One region of the Streptomyces sp. NPDC004647 genome, then DNA from elsewhere that is predicted to be linked to it. Evidence: riboswitches for the same ligand, from Rfam matches in the RefSeq annotation. Region 1 holds a riboswitch; each other region holds the start of a gene.
What was found. A riboswitch is a leader RNA that binds a small molecule or an ion and turns the genes downstream of it on or off. The one in region 1 is predicted to bind cyclic di-AMP.
Positions count from the first base shown of each region.

Region 2: it holds a riboswitch for cyclic di-AMP, as region 1 does, so the genes downstream of both, ABZW18_RS16630 (transglycosylase family protein) here and ABZW18_RS22800 (NlpC/P60 family protein) in region 1, are expected to answer to the same signal.
Region 3: it holds a riboswitch for cyclic di-AMP, as region 1 does, so the genes downstream of both, ABZW18_RS11965 (M23 family metallopeptidase) here and ABZW18_RS22800 (NlpC/P60 family protein) in region 1, are expected to answer to the same signal.

Region 1 covers NZ_JBEXKU010000053.1:28,610-37,678, reverse strand. The annotation lists gene bioD (dethiobiotin synthase) at 13-765, opposite strand; gene ABZW18_RS22830 (adenosylmethionine--8-amino-7-oxononanoate transaminase) at 878-2,182, opposite strand; gene bioB (biotin synthase BioB) at 2,175-3,401, opposite strand; gene ABZW18_RS22820 (8-amino-7-oxononanoate synthase) at 3,547-4,692, shown strand; gene ABZW18_RS22815 (ATP-binding protein) at 4,947-5,378, shown strand; gene ABZW18_RS22810 (VOC family protein) at 5,478-5,870, opposite strand; partial or broken gene ABZW18_RS22805 (C40 family peptidase) at 5,954-6,301, opposite strand; partial or broken gene ABZW18_RS22800 (NlpC/P60 family protein) at 6,773-6,895, opposite strand; cyclic di-AMP (ydaO/yuaA leader) riboswitch at 6,899-7,099, opposite strand; gene ABZW18_RS22795 (hypothetical protein) at 7,402-7,710, opposite strand; gene ABZW18_RS22790 (ATP-dependent Clp protease proteolytic subunit) at 7,717-8,352, opposite strand.
Region 2 covers NZ_JBEXKU010000032.1:62,000-71,535, forward strand. The annotation lists gene ABZW18_RS16610 (Ppx/GppA phosphatase family protein) at 1-126, opposite strand, end outside; gene ABZW18_RS16615 (DUF501 domain-containing protein) at 123-698, opposite strand; gene ABZW18_RS16620 (septum formation initiator family protein) at 775-1,251, opposite strand; gene eno (phosphopyruvate hydratase) at 1,480-2,775, opposite strand; gene ABZW18_RS16630 (transglycosylase family protein) at 3,007-3,681, opposite strand; cyclic di-AMP (ydaO/yuaA leader) riboswitch at 3,686-3,857, opposite strand; gene ABZW18_RS16635 (transglycosylase family protein) at 4,111-5,019, opposite strand; gene ABZW18_RS16640 (cytochrome P450) at 5,118-6,416, opposite strand; gene ABZW18_RS16645 (hypothetical protein) at 6,740-6,988, shown strand; gene ABZW18_RS16650 (lysoplasmalogenase) at 7,054-7,788, opposite strand; gene ABZW18_RS16655 (DUF6479 family protein) at 7,895-8,305, opposite strand; gene ABZW18_RS16660 (nucleoside triphosphate pyrophosphohydrolase) at 8,364-9,341, opposite strand; gene ABZW18_RS16665 (SurA N-terminal domain-containing protein) at 9,535-9,536, opposite strand, start outside.
Region 3 covers NZ_JBEXKU010000021.1:13,353-22,888, reverse strand. The annotation lists gene ABZW18_RS11985 (cytochrome P450) at 1-950, shown strand, start outside; gene ABZW18_RS11980 (hypothetical protein) at 1,188-1,379, shown strand; gene ABZW18_RS11975 (hypothetical protein) at 1,592-2,965, opposite strand; gene ABZW18_RS11970 (PP2C family protein-serine/threonine phosphatase) at 3,167-4,459, shown strand; cyclic di-AMP (ydaO/yuaA leader) riboswitch at 4,675-4,846, shown strand; gene ABZW18_RS11965 (M23 family metallopeptidase) at 4,854-5,921, shown strand; gene ABZW18_RS11960 (PrsW family glutamic-type intramembrane protease) at 6,234-7,811, opposite strand; gene trmB (tRNA (guanosine(46)-N7)-methyltransferase TrmB) at 7,889-8,626, opposite strand; gene lhgO (L-2-hydroxyglutarate oxidase) at 9,331-9,536, opposite strand, start outside.

The sequences.
Region 1 (9,069 bases):
TGCGCGCGGGCGTCAGCGTACGGCCGTGCCTCCGCCGCCCGGCCGATGGCCGGACCGCATCCGCGCCGCGAAGGCATCCGGGTCCCAGCTGCCGCCCAGCGCGGGCACGAGCCAACTCCCCGCCCCCGCACGGAAGTCCGCGGGCCTCAGCGACCCCGCGCCCTGCGGAATCGCACCGAGCAGCGGCGCGCCCGCCGCCTCCGGCAGGTCGGCGAGGTTGCAGCGCGCCGCGAGGTCCGGATCGTACGGCCAGCTGCCCACGACCACCCCCGCGCACTCCAGTCCGCGGCCCCGCAACGCCTCCGCCGTCAGTGCCGTCGAGTTGAGCGTGCCCAACCCGGCCGGTGCGACGATCAGCACCGGCGCGCCCAGCAGCCCCGCCGCGTCCGCCAGCGTGCCGCCGTCGTCGTCGAAGCGGACGAGCAGCCCGCCCGCCCCCTCGACCAGCACCAGGTCGTGTTCGGCAGCCAGTTTCCCGGCCGCCTCGGCCACATCCTGCGGCTTCACCGGGGCGAGACCGGCCCTCCGGGCGGCGGTCGCGGGGGCCAACGGCTCGGGGAAGCGGGCGAGTTCGACCGCCGTTACGGGTCCGGCGAGGCGAGCCACCTCAGCCGCATCGCCCGGCTCGTCCGCGTTCACACCCGTCTGCGCGGGCTTCAGCACGGCCACCGACCGCCCCTCGCGCAGAGCGGCGGCGGCCATCGCTGCGGTGGCCACGGTTTTTCCGATCTCCGTGCCCGTGCCCGTGACGACGATGACCGCCATGACTCCCCTACCTCTCTCGATTCCTGTGCCCACCGGCACAAACCGCGATCACACCGACGACCGTGCGGGAGCCCGACCCGGCCGGGGGCCCGGCCCGGTCACGGCCGGGCGCTCAGCCCGCCGACGCGGCCGCGCACACCGCCGCGCAGATCCTTGCCAGGTCGTCGTCACCCGTGATGTACGGCGGCATGGTGTAGATGAGGTCGCGGAACGGGCGCAGCCACACCCCTTCGCGCACCGTCGCCCGGCTCGCCGCCGCCATGTCCACCTCGTGGTCGAGCTGTACGACGCCGATCGCTCCCAGCACCCGTACGTCCCGGACCCCCGGCAGACCTTTCGCCTCGGCCAGTCCTGCCCGCAGCCCGGCCTCGATCCGCTTCACCTCCTGCGCCCAGTCGTACGAGAGCAGCAGGCCGATCGAGGCCTCCGCGACCGCAGCGGCGAGCGGATTGGCCATGAACGTCGGACCGTGGGCGAGCACCGGGACCTCGCCGCCGCTGATGCCCTCGGCCACCGTCGATGTGCACAAGGTGGCCGCCATCGTCAGATAGCCGCCGGTCAGGGCCTTGCCGACACACATCACATCGGGGGAGATCCCCGCGTGTCCGGCCGCGAACAGTGCGCCCGTACGCCCGAATCCGGTGGCGATCTCATCCAGCACCAGCAGCACGCCGTACTCGTCGCAGATCTCGCGCAGCAGCCGCAGGCAGCCGGGGGAGTGGAAGCGCATACCGCCCGCGCCCTGCACCACCGGCTCGACGATCACGGCAGCCAGCTCGTCGGCGTGGCGCGCGACCAGCTCCCGCAGCTGCGCCTCGTACGCCTCGTCCCGCTCGGCGTCGAAGCCGGCAGGCGGGGCGTCCGCGAAGATCTGCCGCGGCAGCACGCCCGACCACAGGTGGTGCATGCCGCCATCCGGGTCGCACACCGACATCGGCTGCCAGGTATCACCGTGGTAGCCACCGCGCCAGGTGAGCAGCCGCTGCTTGGCCGGTTTGCCCACCGACCGCCAGTACTGCAGGCACATCTTCACCGCGACCTCGACCGACACCGAACCGGAGTCGGCCAGGAAGACGTGCCGCAGCGGCTCCGGGGTGATCTCCACCAGCCGGGCGGCAAGCCGTACCGCGGGCTCGTGGGTGAGCCCGCCGAACATCACATGGCTCATCCGCTCCAGCTGGGAGCGGGCGGCCTCGTTGAGCACCGGGTGGTTGTAGCCGTGGATCGCGGACCACCACGAGGACATTCCGTCGATGAGCTCGGCATGCCCTTCGGCCGGCTCGGCGAGCCGCAGCCGGACCCCGGCTGCGGACTCCACTACGAGCGGCTCCTGCCGGCCGGGCATCGGACCGTACGGATGCCAGACGTGCTGCCGGTCCAGGGCCAGCAGCTCGCCGGTGGTCAGCGGCTTACGCATTGGGCGCGAGGTCGGTGCCCGCGCCGCGGCGGCGGACCGCGACCAGGTCCCTACGGGCGTCGCCCGCCGGTGCCGCCGCGGGCACGGCCGGCGCCTCGGGGATGCCCGTGGTCTCGGTGACGCCCGGGGCCTCGGCCGTGCCGCCGTCGCCGCACGGCGCGCAGCCGCCCCCGCCGTGCGAGCCGCAGCCCGCTCCCGCCGCGGCCAGGGCCTCCGCGCGGTGTTCGGGCAGCGTCGTGGTGCCGGCGCCCTCCACCTCGAAGCCCGCGTCGGCGATCATGTCCAGGTCGGCCTTGCCCTCCTGGCCCTCGCTGGTCAGGTAGTCACCGAGGAAGATCGAGTTGGCCAGGTGCAGGGCGAGCGGCTGGAGCGACCGCAGATGCACCTCGCGCCCGCCCGCCAGACGTACCTCCACGTCCGGGCAGACGAACCGCACCATCGCCAGGATGCGCAGCGCCCGCTGGGGGGTGAGGTTCCACTCCTTCCCCAGCGGAGTCCCCTCGAAGGGGATGAGGAAGTTGACCGGCACCGAGTCGGGGTCCAGGTCGCGCAGCGCGTAGACCACGTCCACCAGGTCCTCGTCCGACTCGCCCATGCCCGCGATCAGTCCGGAGCACGCCGACAGTCCCGCGACCTGCGCCTGCCGCACGGTCGACACCCGGTCGGAGTAGTCGTGCGTGGTGCAGATGTCCCCGTACGTCTCCTCGGAGGTGTTCAGGTTGTGGTTGTACGCGTCCGCGCCCGCCGCACGCAGCCGCTCGGCCTGTCCGTCCGCGAGCAGCCCGAGGCACGCGCACACCTCGACGCCCTCGTTCTGCTCCTTGATGGCCTCGATCGTCTGCGAGACCCGGTCCACGTCCCGGTCGGTCGGTCCGCGCCCGCTGGCCACCAGGCAGACGCGCTTGGCGCCCCCGGCGACTCCCGCGCCCGCCGCCGCGGCGGCCTCGTCGGGCTTCAGCCAGGTGTACTTGAGGATCTCGGCCTTGGAACCCAGCCGCTGGGAGCAGTACGAGCAGTCCTCGGGGCACAGCCCGGACTTCAGATTGACCAGATAGTTGAGCTTCACCCGGCGCCCGAACCACTGGCGGCGCACCTTGCCGGCCGCTGCCACCACATCCAGCAGTTCGTCGTCCTGGGTGGCCAGCACGGCGAGAGCCTCTTCCCGGGTGGGCAGCTCGCGTCGCAGCCCCTTGTCCACCAGCGTCTTCAGCAGGTCCATGGCCCAGATCCTCGCCTACGGCACCGTCCTCGGCCAAGGAGAGATCGCACAACAGAGCCCGATCGAGGTGTGTGTATTGCCACACCCTGACCGTGGCGCCCCGCCGCTACGGTTTGGGCAGACCCGACAGACGCAAGGACGGCCGATGCCCCACGACCCGTTCGACTGGATCGACGAGCAGGCGCGGACGCGCCGCCGCGCAGGGCTCGTACGCAAGCTGCGGCCGCGCCCCGCCGACTCCCCGCTCCTCGACCTGGCGAGCAACGACTACCTGGGTCTGTCCCGGCACCCGGAGGTCACCGGCGCCGCGGCCGAGGCGGCGCGCCGCTGGGGCGCGGGCGCCACGGGCTCCCGACTGGTCACCGGCAGCACCGAGCTGCACGCCGAGCTCGAGACAGAGCTCGCCCGCTTCTGCGGTTTCGAGGCGGCTCTGGTGCTGTCCTCCGGCTACGCCGCCAACCTCGCCGCCGTCACTGCGCTGAGCGACCGCGGCACACTCGTCGTCTCCGACGCGGGCAACCACGCCTCGCTCATCGACGGCTGCCGGCTCTCCCGCGCCGAGACGGCCGTGGTGCCGCACAGGGACCCGGAGGCCGTCCGCAAATCACTGGACGGCCACGACGGCCGGGCGCTCGCCGTCACCGACTCGGTGTTCTCCGTCGACGGCGACGCCGCCCCGCTGCCGGGACTCGCCGCCGCCTGCCGGGCGTACGGTGCGGGCCTGCTCGTCGACGACGCGCACGGCCTGGGTGTCCTCGGCGACGGCGGACGCGGCGCCCTGCACGCGGCCGGACTCGCGGGATCCGCCGGCACGGTCGCCACCGTGACCCTGTCCAAGTCGCTCGGCAGCCAGGGCGGAGCCGTTCTCGGCCCGGCCCGGGTGATCGAGCACCTGGTGAACACCGCCCGGACGTTCATCTTCGACACCGGGCTGGCCCCGGCCGCGGTGGGCGCGGCCCTCGCGAGCCTGCGGCTGCTGGCCCGGGAACCGGAGCGCGCGGCGCGCGCCCGTACGGTCGCCGCCGCGCTCCACCGACAGCTGACGGCGGCGGGGCTCGCCGCAGTCCGGCCGGACGCCTCCGTGGTCTCCGTACGGGCCCCTGCCCCGGAGGCGGCACTGCGCTGGGCCGCCGACTGCCGCGCCGCCGGACTGGTGGTGGGCTGCTTCCGCCCGCCGTCCGTACCCGACGGCATCTCACGGCTGCGCCTGACGGCACGTGCTGACCTGACGGACCAGCAGATCGCCGAAGCAGTGGGCGTGATCGTCGCGACCGCCCCCACTGCTGCCTGACGCCTCGCCCGCGGGCGACGAACGCTCCGGCCGCGCACTGCCCGCTCGTCGTTCACCGCAACGAACCGGTCAAATACGCTTTTCCGTGGCAGAGTTCACCGCTTCGAGCGACGATTCCTGCGCATCTCGGTGGATCGTCCCCGGTCCGGACAGCGCGAGTGGCACTCTGGCGCCCAACGCTGTCCGAAGCCGACTCCGACCTCACTCCACAGCGTCTCGGGGCACGGCCTCGGCGGGAAAGGGACACCGCCGCCATGGCAGACCACCAGGAAGCATCCGTCACCCTGCTGAGCGCCCCGGCCTCGGTCACCACCGCCCGAAGATACGTCTCGGACGTCCTTGCAGAATGGGGCCTTCCGGCAGGTGCGGAGAGAGCCGATGCCGTACTGCTCATCGTCTCCGAGCTGGCCACGAATGCCGTCCTGCACACCTTCGGCCAGTCGCCCACGTTCACGGTGGACCTCCAGCTCGACCGGGACGAGCAGCTGCGCATCGGGGTCACCGACAGCCACCCGCGCCGACCGCAGCGGCTGCCCGCGGCGGTGCAGCAGGACAACGGCCGCGGCATGGTCATCATCCGCTGGCTGACCGCCGAGTCCGGCGGCAGACTCTCCGTCACGCCCACTGCGGAGGGCGGGAAAACCGTCTGGATCGCCCTGCCGTGGAAGGTGGCCGACTGCTCCTGACAGCTTTCTGTCCCCGCGTCAGGGGCACCGCTCTCGTACGGCCGAAGCCGCCGCGCAACCGGTCCGCGGGTCACCGCGCCGCCACTGCCGGGCCGCGGCTCAGGCCGTGAGACCCCGCTCGGCGGCGCTGCGCTCGACACAGAACTCGTTGCCCTCCGGGTCGGCCATGACCACCCAGCCGAGGCCGTCGTCCGTACGGTGGTCGGCCACGACCTCGGCGCCGAGCCCGGCCAGCCGCCCGACTTCGGCGTCCCGGGTGTCGGTCGGCGGCTGGATGTCGAGATGGATCCGGTTCTTCACGGTCTTGTCCTCGGGAACCCGAAGGAACAGCAGGCCGGGCACTCCGGACTGCCCCGACTCGAGCAGCACCGCGTCGTCGCCCGGATCGGAGTCCTCCAGCAGCCAGCCCGTGAGCGCCGACCAGAACTGGGCCTGGGCGTAGGGATCACGAGCGTCGAAGGTGATGTGCCGGACCGGGTTCGGGAAGGGCATGCGACTCCTCGCGGCTGCGGTAGGTGATCCCTGATCGCACTCAACCTAGCCGCGGCGACGGACAGTCGGAGTCTCTTCCCGGCTCAACTCACCCGGCCGTAAGTGACGTTGCTGGTCCAGAGCTTCTCCAGGCGCACCACCGCACCGGGTTTGGGGGAGTGCCAGATCATGTCATTGCCGGCGTAGATGCCGACGTGGTGGATGTAGCCGCCGCCCGAGCCGAAGAAGACCAGGTCGCCGGGCTGACGCTGGGAAGCGGGGATGTGCCGGGTGTTGTTGTACTGCGCGGCCGCCGTGCGCGGCAGTTGCTTGCCCGCGCGCTTGAAGGAGTACTGGGTGAGCCCTGAGCAGTCGAACCGGTTCGGGCCTTCGGCACCCATCTGGTACGGGGACCCCTCCTTCGAGGCGGCCACCCGGAGAGCCGTGCTCCCGGTCGCCGCCGCAGTCGCTCCCTTGGGAGACTTGGGCGACTTGGGAGCTGGGGGGCGCTTCGCCGGCTTGCCCTTGGACGGGCGGGAGCTCGGCGTCGTCACCCTGCCCTTGCCCTCGGCCTCGTCCTTGTCCTTGGGGGCTGCGGGGCGCTGTTTCGGCGGCCTGGCCTGCGGCGGTTCGGCATCCGGCTTCGACGGCTCGGCCCGGGGCGGCCCGGTGCCGGGCGACGGCTCCAGGACCGGGAGTCTCTGGGGACCGGACGAATCGGGACCGGTTGCCGGTGGTGGGTTGCCAGGGGCCGGGCTCTCGTTCTCCGGTGACAGAACGTCAGGCGTTGGGTCCCGGTGGCCGGGTTCCAGGACCGGCCCTCCCATCGGCTGGGTGTCAGGCGACAGCACCTGCTCGCCGAAAGCGTCGAAATCCGGTGGCGCCGAGGTGAATTGGGATGATTCATGCCCTGGGGGCGGCGGCGCCGCCAGGGCTTCCGTCGCGGCACCAGGAGCCAGCAGGCTCCCACCGAAAGCGGCCAGAGTGAGCGCCGAAGCGGTGCCGGCCCGACAGAACAGAGACGGGACGTGTCCATTCGCAGCCATGTGCGACCCTTCGTCAGCCGCCTGTGAGGGATGGCCTGTCGGGTTCGGGCTGGCGAAGATGCCCGGCCGCCGCAGCGGCTTCACCCCGAGGGGCGACCGGAGTTCCCGGTCGGCCCCGAACTGATCGGGTCCTCCACTCCTGCCGAAAGCACTCCGTGTCGACCAGACATCCGGCGCGGCGGCAGGATTCGGCGTCCGCCCGGACCGCCCCGCCGAGGTGGCGGGGGCTTGTCGTCCACGGATAGTCCCCACGCCCATGGCAGATTCCGTGCATAACGCGCACTATGTGATGTTCATCACATATGCGTCATTAGGGTTAGAAGTACATGCTGTGATCGGTTTGTCCGACATCATGCAAGCGCCCCCACCAGCGGCGGATGCCCCTACCCCGCGCAGCACCGATGCGATCTCCGCGCAAGTCGATCAACCCTTGCCGCCTGCTCCCCGGTCCATCTATCGAGGGAGTCCGTTCGGCTGCACCGGCCGCCGGACGAGGTGACGCTTCATCAACCCGACGGCTCGGGCGGGACGGTGACCCGCGCGCCCCGCCGCTCACCGTCGAGCACCCGCAACGCTCGCGCCAGGGTGGCGGCATGTACCTGGCTCTCGCCGCGCTCGTGCATGAGCGCCAGCGCGTCCCGGAGCGCCGCGGCCCTGCTCACCAAGGCCTGGGCTGCGCGGAAGCCCCCGTAGGTGTCGGAGGTCCGGGCCGGATTGATCCGCCCCAGCAGGTCGAGCACCTCCAGGTATCGGTCCACCAGGTCGCTCTCGGCTCGGGTGAGTGCGGGCAGCGGGGGAAGTTCGGGCGGCAGCACGGTGAATCACCCCGCGCCGAACAGCGAACTCGCCTGCTTGCGGCTCTGCACGATCCTGTCCGCGAGCCCGTACGCGACCGCCTCCTCGGCCTGGAAGATCTTGTCGCGCTCGATGTCGGCGCCGATCCGTACGGGGGCCTGGCCGGTGTGCCGGGCGAGCATCTCCTCCAGCACGTCGCGCATGCGCAGCAGTTCCTTGGCCTGGATGTCCAGATCCGACGTCTGCCCCTGGATCGGCTCCGAGAAGGAGGGCTGGTGGATGAGCACCCGGGAGCCCGGCAGCATCAGCCGCTTGCCCGGGGCGCCCGCGGCGAGGAGCACCGCGGCGGACGAGGCGGCCTGGCCGAGGCAGATCGTCTCGATGTCGCAGGTGACGAACTGCATCGTGTCGTAGATCGCCGTCATCGCGGTCGTCGAGCCGCCGGGGGAGTTGATGTAGAGCGAGATGTCCCGGTCCGGAGCGGCGTGCTCGAGATGCATGAACTGCGCCATCACGTCGTTTGCCGAGGTGTCGTCGATCCGGGTGCCGAGAAAGACGATGCGTTCCTCGAGGAGCTTGGAGTACGGGTCCATCGTGCGGGTCCCGGAGCTGGTGCGCTCCGTGAACTCCGGCAGGAGATAGCGGACTGTCGGTCGGTCCATCACTGCGCCTCTCGTCTGCACTCCGATGAGGGAGGCCTCCGGTAAAAAATGTACAGGACGTACATCCTGTTCGGTGGGGATGCTGCCCTGCCGATCGAGAGGGGTCAACAGATCAATCGAGAGGGTCAACAGATCAGAGGCACTTTTGGGCCGATTCGTGAGGCTCAGGCCTCGCGATTTCTCACAGCGCGAACGGCGGCTCCGGTGCATCCGCGGTGATGCGCGGATCTTCAACGCTTGGCCGGGCGCAGGCCCGCTGGGTGACGTTGGCGTTCGTGTGTCCGCGCCGCCCGCGACGTCCGGCTCGCCGCCGTTCCCAGGAACTGCCCGCGCCGGAGCCTGCGTTGGCCGCGGTTCGTTGACTGCGGTCCAGCCGGAGAGATGCCAAATTGCGGCAGCAGACCGGACAAGGTGACTGGCGGTGTCCCTCCGTGGTGCGCCGAGAGGGTGGGCGGAGTGCCCTTGCGCTCCACATGCCACGGTGACTCCCGAGATGACGTAACCGCTTGCGCATGTCGGGACGAATCGCACCCCCGGTCTGCTCCTGGCAGGCCGATGAAGGTCATCGGGACGCGTCGCTCGACGGAGGCCCGGTCACACGTTGCCGCCGCGCAGACGGCAGATGTCCCGGCACATGGAGAGACCCCGGGCCTCCCACTGAGGGGAGCCGGGGCCTTGTCGTCCGTTTCCCACACGCGTCACATCCTGGCCGGACAG
Region 2 (9,536 bases), on a different contig from region 1:
CTCGCCGAGCCGGACGATCGTCATCCGCCGGTCGAGCTCCTTCAGATCCCCGGACTCCGGGTCGAGGTCCGCGACGAGGAGCCGGATGGAGTTCGTACCGCAGTCGATCGCTGCGACCCGGGTCATACGTCGCCCTCCGGAGCGGGAGCGGGGGCCGATGCAGAGGCCGAGGCCGAACCCTGGCCGCCGGGCGGAACGCACGGACCCTTGCGCCACCACTCCGGCAGCAGCGCGATGGCCTCGTCGCCGAGGGGATTGACCCCCGGGCCCGCGGCCAGCGAGTGGCCGACCAGGACGTGCAGGCACTTCACCCGGTCCGGCATACCGCCCGCGCTGGGAAAGCCCTGGAGCACCTCGATCGCGTCGCGGCGGGTGATGTAGTCCTCGTGCGCGGCCCGGTACGCGGCGGCGAGCTCCGGATCCTCGGCGAGCCGTGCCGACATCTCCTTCATCACGCCGTCGGCCTCCAGCGTGCCGATCGCGGAGGCGGCGCGCGGGCAGGTCAGGTAGTACAGCGTCGGGAAAGGCGTGCCGTCCTCGAGCCGCGGCTCGGTCTCGACCACATCGGGCAGGCCGCAGGGGCAGCGGTGCGCGACGGCCCGCAGTCCGCGCGGTACGCGGCCGAGCTGCTCGCCGATCGCCTCGACATCGGCGTCGGTGGGCGGGGTGTGTCCGGTCTGGGGCGGGGGCGTTTCCATACCTGCGCAGATTCTCTTCGGTCGGTGCGGATCAGTTCGGATCGGTTCGGATCGGTTCCATGGGACGGGGTCGGGCTCAGCGTTGCGCGTCGGCGTGGTCGACGCCGTCCCACAGGTTGCTGTACCAAGGGCGGTCGGCGGCGCCCTGGTCCTTGGTGTGACGGCCGTCATCGCCACTGCCGTCGACCACGGTGTAGCCGGTCTCGCCGGGGCGGATGTAGTGCAGATGCTCGCGGGCCTGCTGCTCCACGTACGCCGGGTCCTGCCAGCGGGCCTTCTGGTCGCGCAGCTTCTCCACCGCCCTGCGCGCCTGCTCGGCCTGCCGCCGCTGTTCGGCGATCTCCGAACGCTGCGAGACCCACTGCCGCATGGGATAGGCGAGAGCCACGACGAGTGAGCAGACGACGAGCGCGAGTAGCGCGGCGCGGCCGGTGAGCCGGCTGCGCCGCTGGGGCCTGGCCCGGGCACTGGCCCTGTAGACCCGGGCGGCCGCCTGCTCGCCGAGCGCCTTGAGCCTGGTCGCGGTGGAAAACCGCTCCCGGTCTCCGGCCACGTCGCCTCCCTGTCCCTGCGCGCTCCGCTTCGCTCCGCCTTCGCTCACCCCGAGCGCCGGCCCCGAGCACCGGAACGGAGCACCGGACCGGAGCACCGGCCATGAGTGCCGCGAAGCGAAGCCGTCCCCGCGCCACGGTACGGGACCGGGCGCGGGGACGTACGGATGACGGTCCGGCCGACCGGCGGGCCGGCCTTCAAGCGCCTGCCGCCGACGGCCGGCTGATGACTACCGGTTCGCGGAACGGAACCGCGGGAACGCGCTGCGGCCCGCGTACACCGCCGCGTCGTCGAGGATCTCCTCGATGCGCAGCAGCTGGTTGTACTTGGCGACGCGCTCGGAGCGGGCCGGGGCGCCGGTCTTGATCTGGCCGCAGTTGGTGGCGACGGCCAGGTCGGCGATGGTGACGTCCTCGGTCTCGCCGGAGCGGTGGGACATCATGCACTTGAAGCCGCTGCGCTGGGCGAGCTCGACGGCGTCGAGGGTCTCGGTCAGCGAACCGATCTGGTTGACCTTGACCAGCAGCGCGTTCGCGGTGTCGTTGTCGATGCCGCGGGCCAGCCGCTCCGGGTTGGTGACGAACAGGTCGTCGCCGACGATCTGGACCTTGTCACCGAGCTCGTCGGTGAGGGTCTTCCAGCCGTCCCAGTCCTCCTCGTTCAGCGGGTCCTCGATGGAGACCAGCGGGTACGCCTCGACCAGCTCGGCGTAGTACGCGGTCATCTCGGCGGCGCTGCGGGACTTGCCCTCGAACTCGTACGAGCCGTCCTTGTGGAACTCGCTGGCGGCGACGTCGAGCGCGAGTGCGATGTCCTGGCCGGGGGTGTAGCCCGCCTTCTTGATCGCCTCGAGGATGAGGTCGAGCGCCTCACGGTTGGAGTCGAGGTTCGGGGCGAAGCCGCCCTCGTCGCCGAGGCCGGTGGACAGGCCCCGCTCCTTCAGCACGCCCTTGAGCGTGTGGTAGATCTCGGCGCCCCAGCGCAGGGCCTCGGAGAAGGACTCCGCACCCACGGGAGCGATCATGAACTCCTGGATGTCCACATTGGAGTCGGCGTGCGAGCCGCCGTTCAGGATGTTCATCATCGGGACCGGCAGCAGGTGCGCGTTCGGACCGCCGAGGTAGCGGAAAAGCGGCAGGTCGGAGGCTTCGGAAGCGGCGTGCGCGACGGCGAGCGAGACCCCGAGGATGGCGTTGGCGCCGAGCGAGGACTTGTCCGGGGTGGCGTCCAGGTCGAACATCGCCTGGTCGATCAGCCGCTGCTCGGTGGCGTCGTAGCCGACGAGCTCCGGGCCGATCTGCTCGATCACCGCGAGCACGGCCTTCTCCACACCCTTGCCGCCGTAGCGGCTCTTGTCACCGTCGCGGAGCTCGAGAGCCTCGAACGCACCGGTGGAGGCACCGGAGGGGACCGCAGCACGGCCGGTGCTGCCGTCGTCGAGGCCGACCTCGACCTCGACCGTGGGGTTGCCTCGCGAATCGAGGATTTCCCGGGCTACGACGACGTCGATGGACGGCACGAGCATCTCCTTCTGGTGTGACGCATGGAACGCAGTGTCTCTGTGGCACTGCGCCATGAGCCTAACCGCCATGCGCGCATCGGCCTGCCCCGCGCCCACCCGCCGAGACAAAAAAGGTGGAGGAAGGCCTGGTGAACGCGGGCCCCGGCGAACGACAGAACCCCGGACGGGCGCGTCGGGGGACGGCGCGCCCGTCCGGGGTCGTCTGTCATGAGGCGGCTGCGCCGCGTGGCGGGATCAGCTCAGGTGGAGCCGCTGGCCCGGGTAGATCAGGTCGGCTTCATCCACGATGTCCTGGTTCAGGTCCTGGATCTTCTGCCAGCCGCCCTTGACCTTCTCAGCCTTGGCGATCTTGGCGAGGGTGTCGCCGGACTTGACCTTGTACTCGCCGTCGCCCTTCTTGACGGCCTTGGGCGCGGCGGCCTTCGGCGCCTCGCCCTGGCGGTCACCGCGGTCCGCGTGGCTCTCGCCGCCGCGGTCGGCCTGGCTCGCGGAGGAGCCGGAGCCGTCCGGGTTCACACCGGCGTCCGGGCCGCCGGCGGTCAGACCGCCCTCACCGGCGCAGGCCCAGGCGCCCGGGCCCTGCTGGTCGAGCAGCTTCTCCGCGGTGGCGATCTGCTGCTCCTTGCCGGCCTGATCGGCGCGCGGAGCGTACTGGGTGCCGCCGGCGGCGGACCAGCTGGACTGCGAGAACTGCAGGCCGCCGTAGTAGCCGTTGCCGGTGTTGATGGACCAGTTGCCGCCGGACTCGCACTGGGCGACCTTCTCCCAGGTGTCGACCGAGGCGGCGGAGGCGGACGTGGCGCCCATCAGCGGTACGGCGACGGCCGTACCGGCAAGACCTGCCATGGTGACGATGCGGACGGTTTTGGACGGGCCGCGGTGCTTGCCCTTGTTGCCGGAAAGCAGCATGGATGGATCTCCTCACCGACGCCTACGAGGTGAGCTGTCGGGTTCGGGCTGTGAGTGCCCGGCCGCGTGCGTGACGCACTCGGCTTCACCCCTAGCCGGTCCGCCTGCCACATCTCAACAGACTTGTCCGGCACTTACCTTGGGTCCCCCGCTCCTGCCTACGGCGCTTGCGCGTCGATGTCCCTCCGGCCACCGGCAGGATTCGGCGTGATGGTCGGCGGTGCCCGCAATGGCGAGCGGTTCGACGTTAAGCACATCGGTCCCGCCGGTTCAAAGACGGGAAACCGGCAACTGCGGCCTCGCTGCCGCCGCTTCACCTCTTGTCTCCGCAGGTGAGTGCGGCTACAGGGGAATCCGGTTCCAGGACTCGGGCGACAGCCGGTGAGACGCTTCTCTCAGTCACCCCAATCCGGGGCACACAGGGCCGAACTACCCTGTGGGGGCGCTCAGATCGAGGTCCTGACCGGGGCGGATCAGGTCGGGGTCGCCGCCGACGACGTCGTCGTTGGCGTCGTAGAGCGTGGACCAACCGCCGGGCAGGCCGTACTCGTCGGCGATGGCCGACAGGCTGTCACCCGGCCGTACGGTGTAGTCCTCGTCCTCGGACTGCTCGCCACGGCTCGGGTCGGCGCCACGGGAGGCGTGCGCGCTGCCCTCACGCTCGTCCTCCGAGGGCTGACCGCGGTGCTTGCCACTGCCCGGGCCGGGGGACGCGTCCGGCGTGTCCGAGGAGCCGGACTCCGGGGACTTCTGCGTGGGGGACGCGCTCGGCTCCGTACGGTCCGTTCCGCTCTCCCCGTCCGCCCTGTCCGGCTCGTCCGGCCCGGACGTCTCCGTGCCCGTCGCCCCGTCGGCGGACGACGAGCTCTCCGAGGACTCCGGGGACTCCGGAGCGTCCGGCAGAAGGGTCTCCACCGCTCCCGGCAGCAGGGTGCTGCCCGGGTCCACGTCCGGAGCCTCGCCGCCCTCCTTGAGCCCGGCATTCGTCGCACAGCTCGGCCACGCCTCGGGGCCCTCCTCGGCGAGCACCTTTTCGGCCACGGAGATCTGCTGGGAGCGGCTGGCCAGGTCGGCGCGCGGCGCGTAGTCCCGGCCGCCGTAGTCCTCCCAGGTCTCCTGGGTGAACTGCAGCCCGCCGTAGTAGCCGTTACCGCTGTCGGCGCTCCACATGCCGCCGCTCTCGCACTGAGCGACCCGGTCCCAGGTGCCGGTGTCGGCGGCCTGGGCACCTCCTGCCCCGAGCAGCGGAATGGCGATGCCCGCGCCGGTCACCCCCGCGGTGACGAAGATGGCCGGAGCCTGGCGGGGGCGGCGGTGTCGACCGTTCCCGGAGCGCATGCGGTTGCCTTTCGAGCGAAGGTGCGTGTGAGCTGAGGCTTGAAAGTAACCGCGGCTTGCGTCCATCACAAGAAGATGTAGTGGAGATCACGCGAAGGTCACATAGTTGACACTGTCTCAGTTCTGACAGGGGTGAACTCCACCGGAAGGGTGCGCAATCCACGCATGATGAGCCCCCCACGCCATCGCAAATCGGTAGGTTCCGCCGCGAGTCGCAGATCGGGCAGCCGGCGCAGCAGCGTACCGATCGCGGTCCGCGCCTCCAGCCGGGCCAGCGGCGCGCCGACGCAGTAGTGGATGCCGTGGCCGTAACCGAGGTGCTGGTTGTCGCGCCGGGACAGGTCCAGAAGGTCGGGGTCCGCGAAGCGTTCGGGGTCGCGGTCGGCGGCCGCGAGTACGACCAGTACGGGGTCGCCGGTGGCGATGCGCCGGCCGCCGAGGTCGATGGGCTCGGTGGCGAACCGCCAGGTGGCGATCTCCACCGGGCCGTCGTAGCGCAGCAGTTCCTCGACTCCGGTGGCGAGAAGGGTGGTATCGCCCTCCTCGAGGGCTTTGTGCAGTCGCGTCCGCTGGCCCGGGTTGCGCAGCAGCGCGTACGTCCCGTTGCCGATGAGGTTGACGGTCGTCTCGAAGCCGGCGAACAGCAGGATGAAGGCCATCGCGGCGGCCTCACCCTCGGTCAGATGCTCGCCGTGGTCGCTCGCGCGGATCAGCCCTGAGATCAGGTCGTCGCCGAGGTCCGCGCGCTTGCGGTGGATCAGCTCGGCGAGGTAGTTGCGCATTTTCTTCACCGAACGGGCCACTCCCCCGCGCGGCGCGCCACCGTGCCGCAGCATCATGCCCGCCCAGTCCCGGAAGTCGTCCTGGTCCTCGGCGGGCACACCCAGCATGTCGCAGATGGCATAGATGGGAAGGGGGAAGGCGAATTCATGGATGAGGTCCGCTTCGCCCCGCTCCGCGAATCCGTCGATGAGCCGGTCGGTCAGCTCCTGCACGCGCGGCGCGAACTCCGCGACCCGGCGCGGGGTGAACGCCTTGGCCACCAGGCGGCGCAGCCGGGTGTGGTCCGGCGGGTCGATGTTGAGCAGATGTGTCATCAGGTCGGCCTTGCGCTCGCCGGGGATGCCGACTCGGCCCTTGGCGTGCGCGGACTCGCTGTGGTGCAGCGGATTCTTCGACAGCCGCGGCTCCGCGAGGGCCTGCCGGGCGTCCGCGTACCGCGTCACCAACCAGGCGTCGACACCACTGGGCAGTTCGGTCCGGTGTACGGGGCGGTGCTCGCGCAGCCAGGCGTACGCGGGGTAGGGGTCGGCGGCGAACTCCCAGGTGAACAGCTCGGGCGGGGTCGGAGCCCCCGGCTCGTCGGTGGCGTCGGTCTCGTCGGTCTCGTCGGGCACGCGTCGACCGTATCCGGTGCGCCGGGCCCACTCCGTGGACGCACCTTCGCTGCCGCACCACCGCGTCACCACCGCCACCGCCACCGCGCCACCGCCTCACGGGCCCTGGCCCTCGGCTCGGGGCGTACGAGCCGAACGGGCCGGGCGCCCGGACCGGCCCGGCAACGGCGGTCTCCCTCACCCGGCCCTCGGCTCGGGGCCGCGACGCCGTACGTACAGCTCCGCCATGTCCACGTCGTGAAGATCCCCGCCCCGCCACGACGGGCCCGCGGCGCGGCCGCTTTCAGCGGGCGCGGTCCGCCGGTGCTGCGTACCGTCGCATCATGGACTTCAATATCACGGGCGAAGAGGAAGCACTGGTGCTCCGCATCCAGGAGCGTCTGGCGGCAGGCGACAATCCGACGGAGAACAGTCTCGCGGAGGAGTTGGGCGACGACGCCCGGGCCCGGCTCCAGTCGCTGGCGGACAAGGGCTGGGTGTCCCTCATCCAGCCGCCGGAGGGCGGGCCGACGCTCGTCTCCGGGCTCTCACCGATGGCTCATACGGCACTGTCCGACCGACGCAACGCCTGACGACGCACCGGACCTGCGGGGCTTGCTGACGCACCGGAACTCGGCGGCCCGCTGACGCGGTGGGCCTACGCGGCCTGCCGCTGCTCGAAGCGCTCCAGCCAGCCGGAGGCGATGAGGTACTGGCCCAGGATGTAGCCCGCCATGATCAGCACCTCCTGGGAGGGCAGGTCGAGGCCGGCCGCCTGGAGACCGATCAGCAGGTCCGAGGCGAGGAACGCGCCGGCGCCCACCGCCACCTTGCCGCCGACGCCCAGGGCAGTAGCGCCCATCAGTGCCAGCGCGAGGCTGTAGCCGGCGACGGGCAGCCGGAGCTGCTTGTCGAGAGTGGGCGCGAGCACGGCGTTCACGGCGGCCCAGCCCGCCAGGCAGCCGACCGCGGGCCACGGTTTCCGCGCGATACCGCGGAGCGCCCCGAGCCGGGTGTAGCCCGCGGTGTAGCTGACCTGCGTGCCGAGGAAGGCCGCCATCCCGAGCAGGAAGGCCGGCTCGTACGCGTCGAAGAGGAGAGCGGTGTCCCCGGCGGCGGCGAAGGCCAGCCCGGCGACCAGGGCCTTGGGTACGGGCGCGGACGCGTCGGGGCGGCGGCGCAGTACGTGTCCGGCGAGCGCGGGCATGAGCAGCGGCTTGGCCGCCCGGCGCAGGCCCCGCGGGCTGCGGGCCACCGCCAGCAGATCGGCCGCGGACAGTGCCCCGAAAGCGGCGAGCGCCCCCCGACCGTGCCCGTCCGGCCTCGCCAACCGCTGTGCGGCCGCGCCTGCGGCCTTGAGAACACGCTGCCTGCGTTGTCCGATGATCGCCATGCGGGCAGTCTCCCGACGTTGCTGACATCCGGTCAACCAGGGCGCACTGTGAGGTCTCTCCCTGAACTTCCGCCCCGTCGCCCGGTACGGGCTCCGGGCCGTGCCCTCATTCCTTGCCCCGTGGGGTCCCTTCCGGCGACGTCGGCTCCGGGGGTTCCTCGGGTGACTCCTCCGAACGGCTGCGGGTGCCATGGGTGTGCAGCTCGTGCGGCATGCGGCGGACTCCGTCGTGCGGCACCTCGTCCGGCTCGCGGGGCTCGCGCAGCTCGTGGCGCGGGGTGTCCTGATGGCCCGGCCCGTGGTCCGGCGGCGTCTCGTGGTCCTGCTCGTCGCGGGTCTGCCAGGCGCCGGACCGCGGCTGCGGCTCCGGCGACACGCGCGGCTCACGGTCACGGATCCTGAGTCCCACGATCACCGCGGCGGTGAGGACGGCCACCACCACGAGCCCGACGACCAGCGGCGCGATGCCGACCAGGAAGTCACGCCTCACGGCAAGTTCCATGCAGAGTTCTCGCATACGAGTCGAGTACCCCGCCCGAAGGGTGCCAGTCGGACCGATCGCCCGTTCAGTCGGCTCAGTCGGCCTGCTCGTCCTCGGCAGCCCGGATCGTGTCCCGGTAGGCGCGGGCCGCCGTCCGCAGCGCCGATTCCGGGTCCGTGCCGTCCGCCTCGGCCCGTATGGCCAGGGCCAGCAGCCGCTCGCCGAGGTCCGCGGCGCCCGCCGATTCCGGCAGCGGCACGTCCAGGCCCGCCGTCCGCACCCGGGAGGCCAGCTTCGCCGCGAGCGCCAGCGCCGGCTGGCCCAGCGGGATGCCGTCCGTCACCGAATCGCGCTGCTTCTCGACCGCCTTCGTCCGCAGCCAGTGCGCCTTGACGTCCTCGGAGGTCTCGGCGGTCTCCGAGCCGAAGACATGCGGATGCCGGTGGATGAGCTTCTCGACGATCGTGCCCGCCACATCGTCGATGGAGAACGGCTCCTCCGTGTCCTCCTCGGCGATCCGCGCGTGGAAGACGACCTGGAGCAGGACGTCGCCCAGCTCCTCCCGGAGCTCCTCCCGGTCACCCGCCTCGATCGCCTCGACGAGCTCGTACGCCTCCTCGATCCCGTACTTCGCCAGCCCGTCATGGGTCTGCGCGCTGCTCCACGGGCATTCGGCGCGGATGGTGTCCATGACCTGCACGAGGTCCAGGAGCCGCGCTCCCGGCAGGTCGTACGAGGCGGGCAGCAGCTCCAGATCCGGCATCTGGACCCGGCCCGACCCGGCCAGCCGGGCGAGCCCGTCGGTCAGCTCCTGGTCGCCCTCACCGGACGGGATGAGGACGACCGTACGGCCGCCGGCGCAGTCCTCGACCAGTTCGTGCGCGTCCGGGGCGGCCTCCTCGACCTCGACGCCCGCCTCGCGCAGATACGGCAGCTGCGGATGGGCCGGGTCGGGGCACAGCACGCGGTCGGCGGCGCGCAGCGCCTGCCAGGCGGGCCAGGACAGCAGGCCGGGGGCGACCCGGTGGCTGGTGGTCAGGAGGACGATGCGGCCGGAAGCGTCTGCGTTCACGGGTCGAACGTAACCCAACGGGTGGCGGGCGGTATCCGGCGCCCGGGACAGGCGGTCCTGCCCGTCCCGGCAGCACCTGCGCCCCGTGCCCGTCGTCCACCGCTGCCCGGGCCCTCTCCGGACGGCGTCCCCGCAGGCGGGAGCCTCGAAGAGGGCGTTGTGCGAGTGGCTTGGGGCTACGCCTGCTTGGGGACT
Region 3 (9,536 bases), on a different contig from region 1:
GGAAGCTGGTCTCCCCGGCCTTCACCGCCCGCCGTACGGAGGCCCTGCGCCCGCGCATCGAGCGGATGACCGCCGACCTGCTCGACGGCCTCGCCGCCGCCCCCCGGGGTGCGGCGGTGGACCTGCGGGAGGAGTACTGCTACCCGATCCCGATCCAGGTGATCTGCGATCTGTTCGGAGTCTCCGACCCGGGCACGCGGGAAGATCTGCGCCGCCTGGTGGACGGCATCTTCAACACCGCGGCGTCCGCCGAGGAGGCATCGGCCACCTTCGCGGGCATCCACACGGTTCTCTCCGGTCTCGTCGCTCTGAAGCGAGAGACCCCGGGCGATGACATGACCAGTGTCCTCATCGCCGCCCGCGAGGAGGACGGTTCGCGGCTGGCCGAGGCCGAACTGGTCGACACCCTGCTGCTGATGATCAGCGCCGGGCACGAGACCACGGTCAACCTGCTCGACAACGCGATCCACGCCCTGCTCACCCACCCGGAACAGCTCGAACTGGTCCGTAAGGGCGCGGTCTCCTGGAACGACGTGATCGAGGAGACGCTGCGCTCGCAGGCCCCGGTGGCGAGCCTGCCGCTGCGTTACGCGGTCGAGGACATCGAGCTCGAGTCCGCGGGTGTGGTGATCAAGAAGGGGGACGCGATCCTCGCCGCCTACGCCGCCGCGGGCCGCAACCCCGCCTCGCACGGCGAGGACGCGGACCGTTTTGACCTCACCAGGGTCGACAAGGAGCATCTCGCCTTCGGACACGGCGTTCACTACTGCCTCGGGGCGCCGTTGGCCCGGCTGGAAGCCGAGATCGCCCTGCCCGCCCTGTTCGAGCGCTTCCCCGACCTGGCGCTGGCCGTCCCGGCGGACGAGTTGCGGCCGGTGGAATCGTTCATTTCCAACGGCCACCGCAGCCTGCCCGCCCGCCTGGCGCCTGAGACGCCGACAGCAGGCTGAGCGACCCGGCGCGTCCGACCGCCGCGCATACGCCGCCTCCTGCCCGCAGCAGGAGGCGGCGGGCTCACCGAGGGTGGGACTCTGGCGCGCGGGCGTGACCGAGGGTCTGGGCAGACCGGCGTCACGAAGCCCTGGACCCGCCGAAGAATCCGCCGCCGGCTCCAGCGGCATGGTGCTGCTCCGGCCCTCGGCCGACGGTCGTTGTCATCGCCGTCCGGGTGCCTTTTCATGGAGTGCATGGCTGATGAGGTGAAGGCGCCGGCGACATCCACCGATGCCGTTCGTCAGAACCTGCGGCAGGAAGTACGGGAGCAGGGCGGGGAGGCGGCCTGCCAGTTGCACCGGGTCTGCACGGAGTGCGGGCGGATGAACGAGCTCGCCGACGGGGGCAGCTGTGAGGCCTGCGGCGCCGCCCTGCCAGAGGGCTGAGCGAACCGCAGGAACCCCGGGTCGCAGGCACGGACGGTCCGTCGCAGCTTCACAGAACCTCGTGGTCAGGAGCCCGTGGCCGGACCACCCCGCCACCGGCGCCCTGCCACCGGCGGCTGCCCCCTGCCCCCGGGATCACCGTCCCCGCCCGGGATCACCGTCCCGGATCACCGTCCACCGGATCACGGCCCTGTGGGCGGAAGGCCCCGCGCTCAGAACCCGCCGCCGAAGTCGCCGCCCCCGAAGCCTCCGCCGTAGTCACCTCCGCCGAAGCCGCCGCCGAAGTCGCCCGAGTTGTAGTCGCCACCGGAGTAGTCGCCCCCGGCGTCCCCGCCGCCGTAGTCCCCGTAGCCGTCCCCGTACGCGTTCGGCCCGCTCATCAGGCTGCCCAGCATCGTGCCCACCAGCAGCCCCGGCAGCAGACCGCCGCCGAAGTAGCCGTAAGCCCAGGGCCCGTAGAGCGGACCGGCCTCCCAGTACGGCCGGCGTCCTGACGCCGTCTCCACCATCCGGCCCGTCGGCGCCTCGCCGTCTTCCAGCCGGGCCGCGTCCGCCGCGCACACCGGCACCGTCCGCTCCTCGCCGTCCGCCGGGGCCCACTGCGCGTCCTCGACCGACGGGCCGTGCCGCGGATCGAAGAAGCAGGGCGGCCGGCGGTCGGGCAGCGGTGCGCCGTCCCGCCGCGCCTCCAGGGTGGCCAGCGAGAACCGGCCGTCCTCCAGTTCCTGCGTCACGCCTCGTACGTCCTGTGGCCGCCGTGCGACCTCCATCGACGCCTTCGCCTTGTCGTACGAGTCCAGGGCGCGTGCGTAGTCCTCGCGCATCGCGTCGTCCGTCTCCGCGGCGGACGGGTCGAAGTCGATCCGGTCCAGTTCCTCGCCGAAGGCGGTGATGTCCTCGTCCACCACCGGCCGGAGGGTCTGGAGCTGCACCCGGTCCCACTCGGCCCGGCGCTTCTTCCCGCGGCTGCTCACCAGCAGCGCTCCGCCGGTGGCGGCGGCGACCAGCACGCCGAGCGTGACGACCAACCCTGGGCCGCTGACACCGGTCTCCGGGCCGGTGCCCGTGCCCGTGCCCGGGCTCCAGGCGGCCGGGGCGTTGCCGTTCGCCTGCTTGATGGCCTGGTCGGTGAAGCCCGTGACCATCGCCCCGACATCACCGCGGTCGGAGCGCTCCACGGCCCCGGTGATGTTGTCGACGGCGTTGCGCGGCATCACCGAGGAGTCCGCGCCCGCGTCGAACCGGTCGCCCAGCGCGACCGCGTAGACGCCGGTGATCCCCACCTTGGTCCGCAGATCCTGCAGCAGCGTGGACGGATCGAATTCCGAGGCGGCGGGGAGCACGGCGACGAAGACCGGCTTGTCCGCCTTCTCGATCTTGTTTGCCAGGGCGTCGGCTTCGGACGGAGGGAACGCGTCCCGGGCCCGCGGATCGACGTAGACAGGGCCCCTCTGCAGGGCCTGAGCGGCGCTGTCCAGCCCGTCCGCAGCCCGCGCTCCGGGTGCCATCACGGCCACCAGTACGAGGACAGCGGCGATCGCGGCCAGCACCGGCAGAAGGACGGTGTGACGCACTGCGCTGTTCATACTTACGACGCTAACTCCAAAGCCGCAATAATGGGCCTTCGAGGCATGAGTAATGAATCCGTCAGCGCGGGCGACGGGGCCCGGGCGCAGAGATCTACCTGGCCTACGTCGAATCGCCCGGTGCCCGGTCACCCGCCAGCCTGGAGAGGCGCGGTGTCGAACCGCTCCCGCGCGGCGTACGCACGGGCAGGAGACAGGCAGGTGGGGATGCGACGCGGAGGGGGCGGTCGTACGGGGCGCCTCCGGCGGGGCGCGGGCAGCGGTACGTCCCCCATCCGCACCACCCCGGACCGTCAGGGCGGGCGCCGAAAACCCACCAGCCGCGACCTGGCCCGCTGGCTCCCGGCCGCGCTGATCATCGGCGGTCTTGCCTTCGACCTCTCGACGCCGTCGCGCTTCACCGGCTCGCCCTTCTTCTCGGCCGCCCCGCTGGTCGCCGCCCCGTTCTTCTCGCTGCGCGCCACGGCGACCGCGGGCATCGCCGCCGGGCTCGCCGTGGTCACGCTGCACCTCGTCAACCGCGACCTGGGCGCCGTGGAGTCGGTGACCGAGCTGGTCACCGTCCTGACCGTCGCCGTGCTGGCGCTCTTCATCAACCGTGTGGTGCGCCGCAGCGGGCGGGAGCTCGCCTCGGCGCGGAGCATCGCCGAGGCCGCCCAGCGGGCCGTGCTTCCGACACCCGACGAGCGGATCGGCGGCTTCCATGTCGCCGCGCGCTACGAGGCCGCGCAGACCGACGCCCGGATCGGCGGTGACCTCTACGCGGTGCAGGACACCCCGTACGGGGTCCGCCTGATCGTCGGTGACGTCCGCGGCAAGGGCCTGGACGCCGTCGAGGCGGTGGCCGTCGTCATCGGCGCCTTCCGGGAGGCCGCGGAGCAGGAGGCGACCCTGGTGGGGGTCGCGGCCCGGCTGGAGCGGGCGCTCCAGCGCGAGAGGCAGCGGCATGAAGGCCCGGACCGGTCCGAGGGCTTCACCACGGCCGTGCTGGCCGAGGTGCCGACCATCCGGCGTACGGACACGGGAGCCGCTCTCCCGGAACCCGCTCTCCGCATCCTCAACCGAGGCCATCCCTCCCCCCTTCTGCTGTACGCCGACGGCGGCGTGTTCGTAGCCGACCCCGTCGTGCCTGCGCTGCCCCTCGGCCTGGGTGAGCTGGCCGACCAGCCGGAGCGGGTGGATGAGTTCGCCTTCCCCGAGGGCGCCACGCTGCTGCTCTTCACGGACGGGATGACCGAGGCCCGGGACGCCAACGGCGTCTTCTACGATCCGCAGGAGCGGCTGCGCGGCCGGCTGTTCTCCGGACCCGATGCCCTGCTCGACGCCCTCGTCGAGGACGTGGCCCGGCACACCGCGGGCGGGGCCGCGGATGACATGGCGCTGCTGGCGGTCAGCCGCCCGGCCGAGCGGCAGCCGATGCGGCGTAGGGCGGTGGGAATCGTGCGCGGCGCGGGCGACGGCTCGAGGTCCGGCCACCCTTCTGACGGTCCGTAACCGGTCCGCGCCACTCCGCATAACAACTGGCACACGATCAGCCGGGACGGGTTTTCCGCCGCAGGGGCAACTCGCCCGGATTAGGCATTTCGTGTCCTGGTTGGTCCCCGCGATATCCGTTAACGATCACCCGGAACAGCTTGGAATAGGCACCCCGGGTCTATTAACGTTCGATAACGCAGCGCGGTCGTCCCAGCCGCCACAAGAGGTGGCACCGTGCGCTGACGCCGAATCCCGCACGATCTGCTCCACCCGCAACACCAGTACCAAGGGAACCGGGGAACCACTACATGGGGTGAATCGGACGCCTCTTCGGAGGGGTCCGTAGGAGACCTTCCTGCTCCGAACCCGTCAGCTAACCCGGTAGGCGAAGGAAGGAAAGGAGTGCGCCCGCGTGGCGTCCAACAGCCCTGCCCCCGAGTTCCTGTACGAACCCGAGAGTCACGATGCCGGGTTCGCCGAGGAGCCCCCGGCCGGAGTCGGTGACTGGAATCCGACCGCGGAATCCGTGGCCGCGGTGCGCGGCAGGCACCGCGTCGTCAAGCAGCGCGGTGGCGGCATGGCCCGTAGCAGCGCTGTCCTCGGAGTCGGCGTCTTCGCCGCTGTCGGTGCGGGCGGCATGGCCAGCGCGCAGGAGAAGCCGCCGGTCTCGATCTCCATGCCGGACCTCGCCTCCGTGTCGGAGAAGCTCCCGGATGCCGGATCGCTGCCCGGTATCGGGTCCCTGGTCTCCGACGACTCCGGCTCCGGCTCTGACGGTGCCGGTGAGGGCGTTGTGGCCGCCCAGGCTCCGCTCTCCCAGGCCGGGCTCACGGACAGCGAGGTCACCGACGGCACCGGCGCCGGCGAGGCGCTGCGGGCCCGCATCATGAAGCAGGCCGAGCAGCAGCAGTCCGCCGCCGAGAAGGCGGAGCGCGAGGCCGAGGAGAAGGCCGCCGCCGAGAAGGCCGCCAAGGTCGCCGCCGAGAAGAAGGCGGCGGCGAAGGCAGCCGCCGAGAAGGCCGAGGCAGAGGCGGAGCGCAAGGCGAAAGCGGCGGCGGAGGCCGAGCGGCTCGCCAAGCTCGCCCGCGAATACACCGCCCCGGTCTCCTCCTACACCCTCACCTCCAGCTTCGGCCAGTCCGGTTCCATGTGGTCCAACGACCACACTGGCCAGGACCTCGCCGCCCCGACCGGCACCCCCGTCAAGGCAGTGCACGGCGGCACCATCACCGAGGCCGGATGGGCCGGTTCGTACGGCTACCGGATCGTGCTCACCCTCGAGGACGGCACGGAAGTCTGGTTCTGCCACCTCTCCTCGATGACCCAGACGTCCGGGAAGGTGGCGACGGGCGAAACCATCGGCCGCGTCGGCGCCACGGGCAATGTCACCGGCGCGCACCTCCACATGGAGGTCCGGCCGGGCGGTGGCGACCCGATCGACCCGGCTGCCTGGCTGCGCGAGCACGGTGTGAGCCTCTGAGGCATCGTCCGTAACTTCGACGCACCTCGCTCCTGGCGGGGTGCGTCGCTGTTTGCGGAGGTGCGGAGTGCGGAGGCCGAGAGCCGCGGAGGTAGAGACGCGCGGAGCGACGTCACGCCCTGCGCCTGATCCGGCTCCTGATCCGTAGAGCCAAGAGCCAAGAGCCGTGAGCCGTGAGCCGGGCGTCGAGAGTCGGGGAGAGAGTCCGGCCCCGTACCTTCGGGACTGGTCTGCCCGGTCGGCGCGGCCTTCGGGCGTATGCGGCTGCGCTTCGGAACCGGCCACCGGGGCCAGGTCTGCCTGGCTACTCGCTCAGCGGTGGTACCGGGGTGGCGCGTCGTAGGGCCAGGGGGGCGGTCCCTCCTGGGTGCCGGGGTACGAGGTGCCGCCGTACGCCGGACCGGACCCGTACTGCTGCCCGTACACCGGCTGCTGCGCTGAGCCGTTCGGCTGTCCCTGCCCGTACGGCTGCTCCGCCGGCTGTCCCTGCCCGTACGGCTGTCCCGCCGGTTGCCCGTACTGCCGCTGTCCCTGCGCCGGGCCGTACTGCTGCTGCCCCTGCGGCGACCCGTACTGCTGTCCATGCGGCGCCCACTGCGGGGGGACCGAGCGGCGCGTGGTGACCAGCGCGGCATGGGCGAGTGCAGGCTGCGCCACATCCTTGCGCTGCCACAGGTGGTGAAGCAGCTCCTGCTCGCGGGCGACGAAGTCCGGGCCCGCCGCGCCCCGGTGCGCCCGCTGCCGCAGAAAGGCCAGCGCCGTCGCGAAGGACTCGTACTCGGCGACCGCTCGGGCCGCCGCGCTCCCATGGGCGCGCCGCACCACATCGCGGGCGATCGAGCGGGCCCGCATGGAGGACAGCGCGTGCGGCTCCGGGGGGACCAGCCAGCCGGCTGCCACGTAGGCGGGCAGGTGGCTGCGTACGGTCTTCAGCTCGTTGCCGCGGGACCAGATCACCAGCCAGGTGAGCAGCGCGAAGACCGGGACCATGAACATGCCGTAGACGGCGATGAAGCCGTAGCCCCCGAGGCTGGCCGAGCCGTTCCAGACGGCGTGCAGGACCATCGCGGTGAGCAGTCCGGCGAGCGGCAGCAGAATGCGGCGGGCGCGCTGGTGCGGTGCTGCGAGAGCGGCGATGCCGAAGCCGATGCCGGTCAGCGCGGTGAAGAGCGGGTGGGCGAAAGGCGACATCACGATGCGGATGAAGAAGGTCGCGGCAGTGACCGACTGGAATCCGGAGGAGCCGAGCGCCTGGTCCTCACCGAAGGCGTTCCCGAGATAGAGGATGTTCTCGGTGAAGGCGAAGCCGGTCGCGGTGATCCCGGCTATGACGACGCCGTCGACGATGCCGTCGAAGTCGCGGCGGCGGAAGACGAAGAGCAGGAGCAGGGCCGCGCCCTTGGCGCTCTCCTCGATGACGGGCGCGATGAACGTGGCGCCCCAGGCCTCCGCCTCGGTGGCGGAGGACGTCTCGACACGGGTGGCGATCCACTGTGTGGCGAAGCCGTTGGCGATGATCGCCACGAGCGTCGCAGCGCAGGCGCCCCAGGCGAAGGCAAAGAGCAGATTCCGCCAGGGCTCGGGTTCGACGCGGTCGAGCCAGCGGAACGCGGCCAGGAGCAGCGGCACGGGCAGCACGGCCAGGCCCAGGCCGACCAGGAACCCCTCGGTACCGGTCTGTTCGCGTACCAGGGCGAGGATGACCAGGCCGGAGAGTACGAGCACCGTGATCAGGGCGCCGACGCGCACTGCCTTGCTGTGCCAGAACTGGCGGGACGGGCGGTAGCGCCAGTGTGCTCGCTCCGGTACGGCGTCGAACTGCGGCTGCGGTTCGTAGACCGGGACCGGCGGCTGCTGGCGCGGCTGCGGCGGGAGCGGGGACTGATGCACCTGTCGACCCTAACGAGGGTGTGGGGTCGGGGGCGACGCCATAAGGATGTGCGAAGAATCGCTCGGCGGGCCGTCGTTCAGCGGCGCACGAACAGCAGATCGTGCACGGAGTGCCCCTTGTCCAGGCCGGCACCCTCGAATTTGGTCAGCGGCCGGCCGGCCGGACCGTCGAACGCGGGGCGCGGTGCGTACCCGCCGTCGGGCTGGGTGTTCTCCAGCGCGCTCTCGGCGGAGAGCACCTCGAGCATCTGCTCGGCGTACGGCTCCCAGTCGGTGGCGCAGTGCACCAGCGCGCCGGGCTTCAGCCGGGTCACGGCCAGTTCGATGAACTCCCGCTGGATCAGCCGGCGCTTGTGGTGGCGCTTCTTGGGCCAGGGGTCGGGGAAGAAGACGCGGAGCCCGGCGAGCGCCTCGGGCGCGATCATCTCCCGGAGGAGGATGATCGCGTCGCCGTTCGCCACCCGTATGTTGGACAGGCCGTTCCGCTCCGCGAGACCGAGCAAGTTGCCCTGGCCGGGGGTGTGCACGTCCGCGGCGAGGATCCCGGTGCCGGGATCGGCGGCGGCCATGTGGGCGGTGGCCTCGCCCATTCCGAAGCCGATCTCCAGGACGACGGGCATCTCCGGGTCTCCGAAGAGCTCGCCGAGATCCAGGACGCGCTGCCCGTCGATGTCCAGCCCCCACTGGTGCCACAGCCTCCGCAGCGCCTCCCCCTGCCCGGCGGTCACCCGTCCCCGCCGCGGCCGGAAGCTCCGAATCCGACGCTCGTGATGCGACCCGGCGGGGTCCACGGCGGGGCCGCCGGGGAACTGCAGACTCTTGCGCTCGGCGGCGGGGCGGTCTGCGGTGGGCCGGTCGGCCTGCGGGCGATCGGCGACCGGGCGCTCGTGCTCTCCGCCGTCGGCGGGTGTGGGGGCGGGGAGTGAAGTCGATTCATACACAGTGCCTCCGATTCTACGGTCGCCCCGGCCCGGAGCGTCTCGTGCCCTCGGAGTCCGTACGGCCCGTGCCGGCTGTCTCGGGCCGCGCCCGGATACCTCCGGCGGGGGTGCGCCCGGATACCTCCGGCGGGTGCCCCGGCTATCTCTGGGCTGTGCCTGGGCTATCTCTGGGCTGTGCCCCGGCTGCCTCTGGGCTGTGCCCCGGCTGCCTCCGGGCCGCCGGTGCCGGCTCCCCCCGGGCCCTGCCCCGACTGCCTCCGGGACCTGCCCGGCTCCCTCCGGGCGGGTTGTGCCGGCTACCTCGGGACCGTGCCGGCTCCCCCGGCAAACCCGTGCCCGCCTCCAGGCCATGCCCGGCTACTCCCAGGCCCTGCCCGGCTCCCTCCGGGCCCTGCCCGGCTCCCTCCGGGCCCTGCCCGGCTGACTCCGGGCCTGTGGTGCCGGGCTCCCTCCGGGCCCTGCCCGGCTGACTCCGGGCCTGTGGTGCCTGGCTACCCCGGGACGTGCCCGGCTATCCGGGCCCGCGGCCTGGCCACCGCCGGGCCGGAGGTACCCGGCTGGCCCGGGACCCTGCCCGGCTACCTCCAGGCCGCGCCCTGAGCACCCGCTGCACCCGCTGCGCCCTGAGCCCCCAGCGCGGCCAGCGCCCGCCGCGCCACCTCGCGGCCGATCGGCAGCGATGCGGTCGCCGCGGGCGAGGGCGCGTTCAGGACGTGGACCATGCCCGGGGACTCGGCGAAGAGGAAATCGTCGACAAGCGTCCCGTCCCGTAGCACCGCCTGCG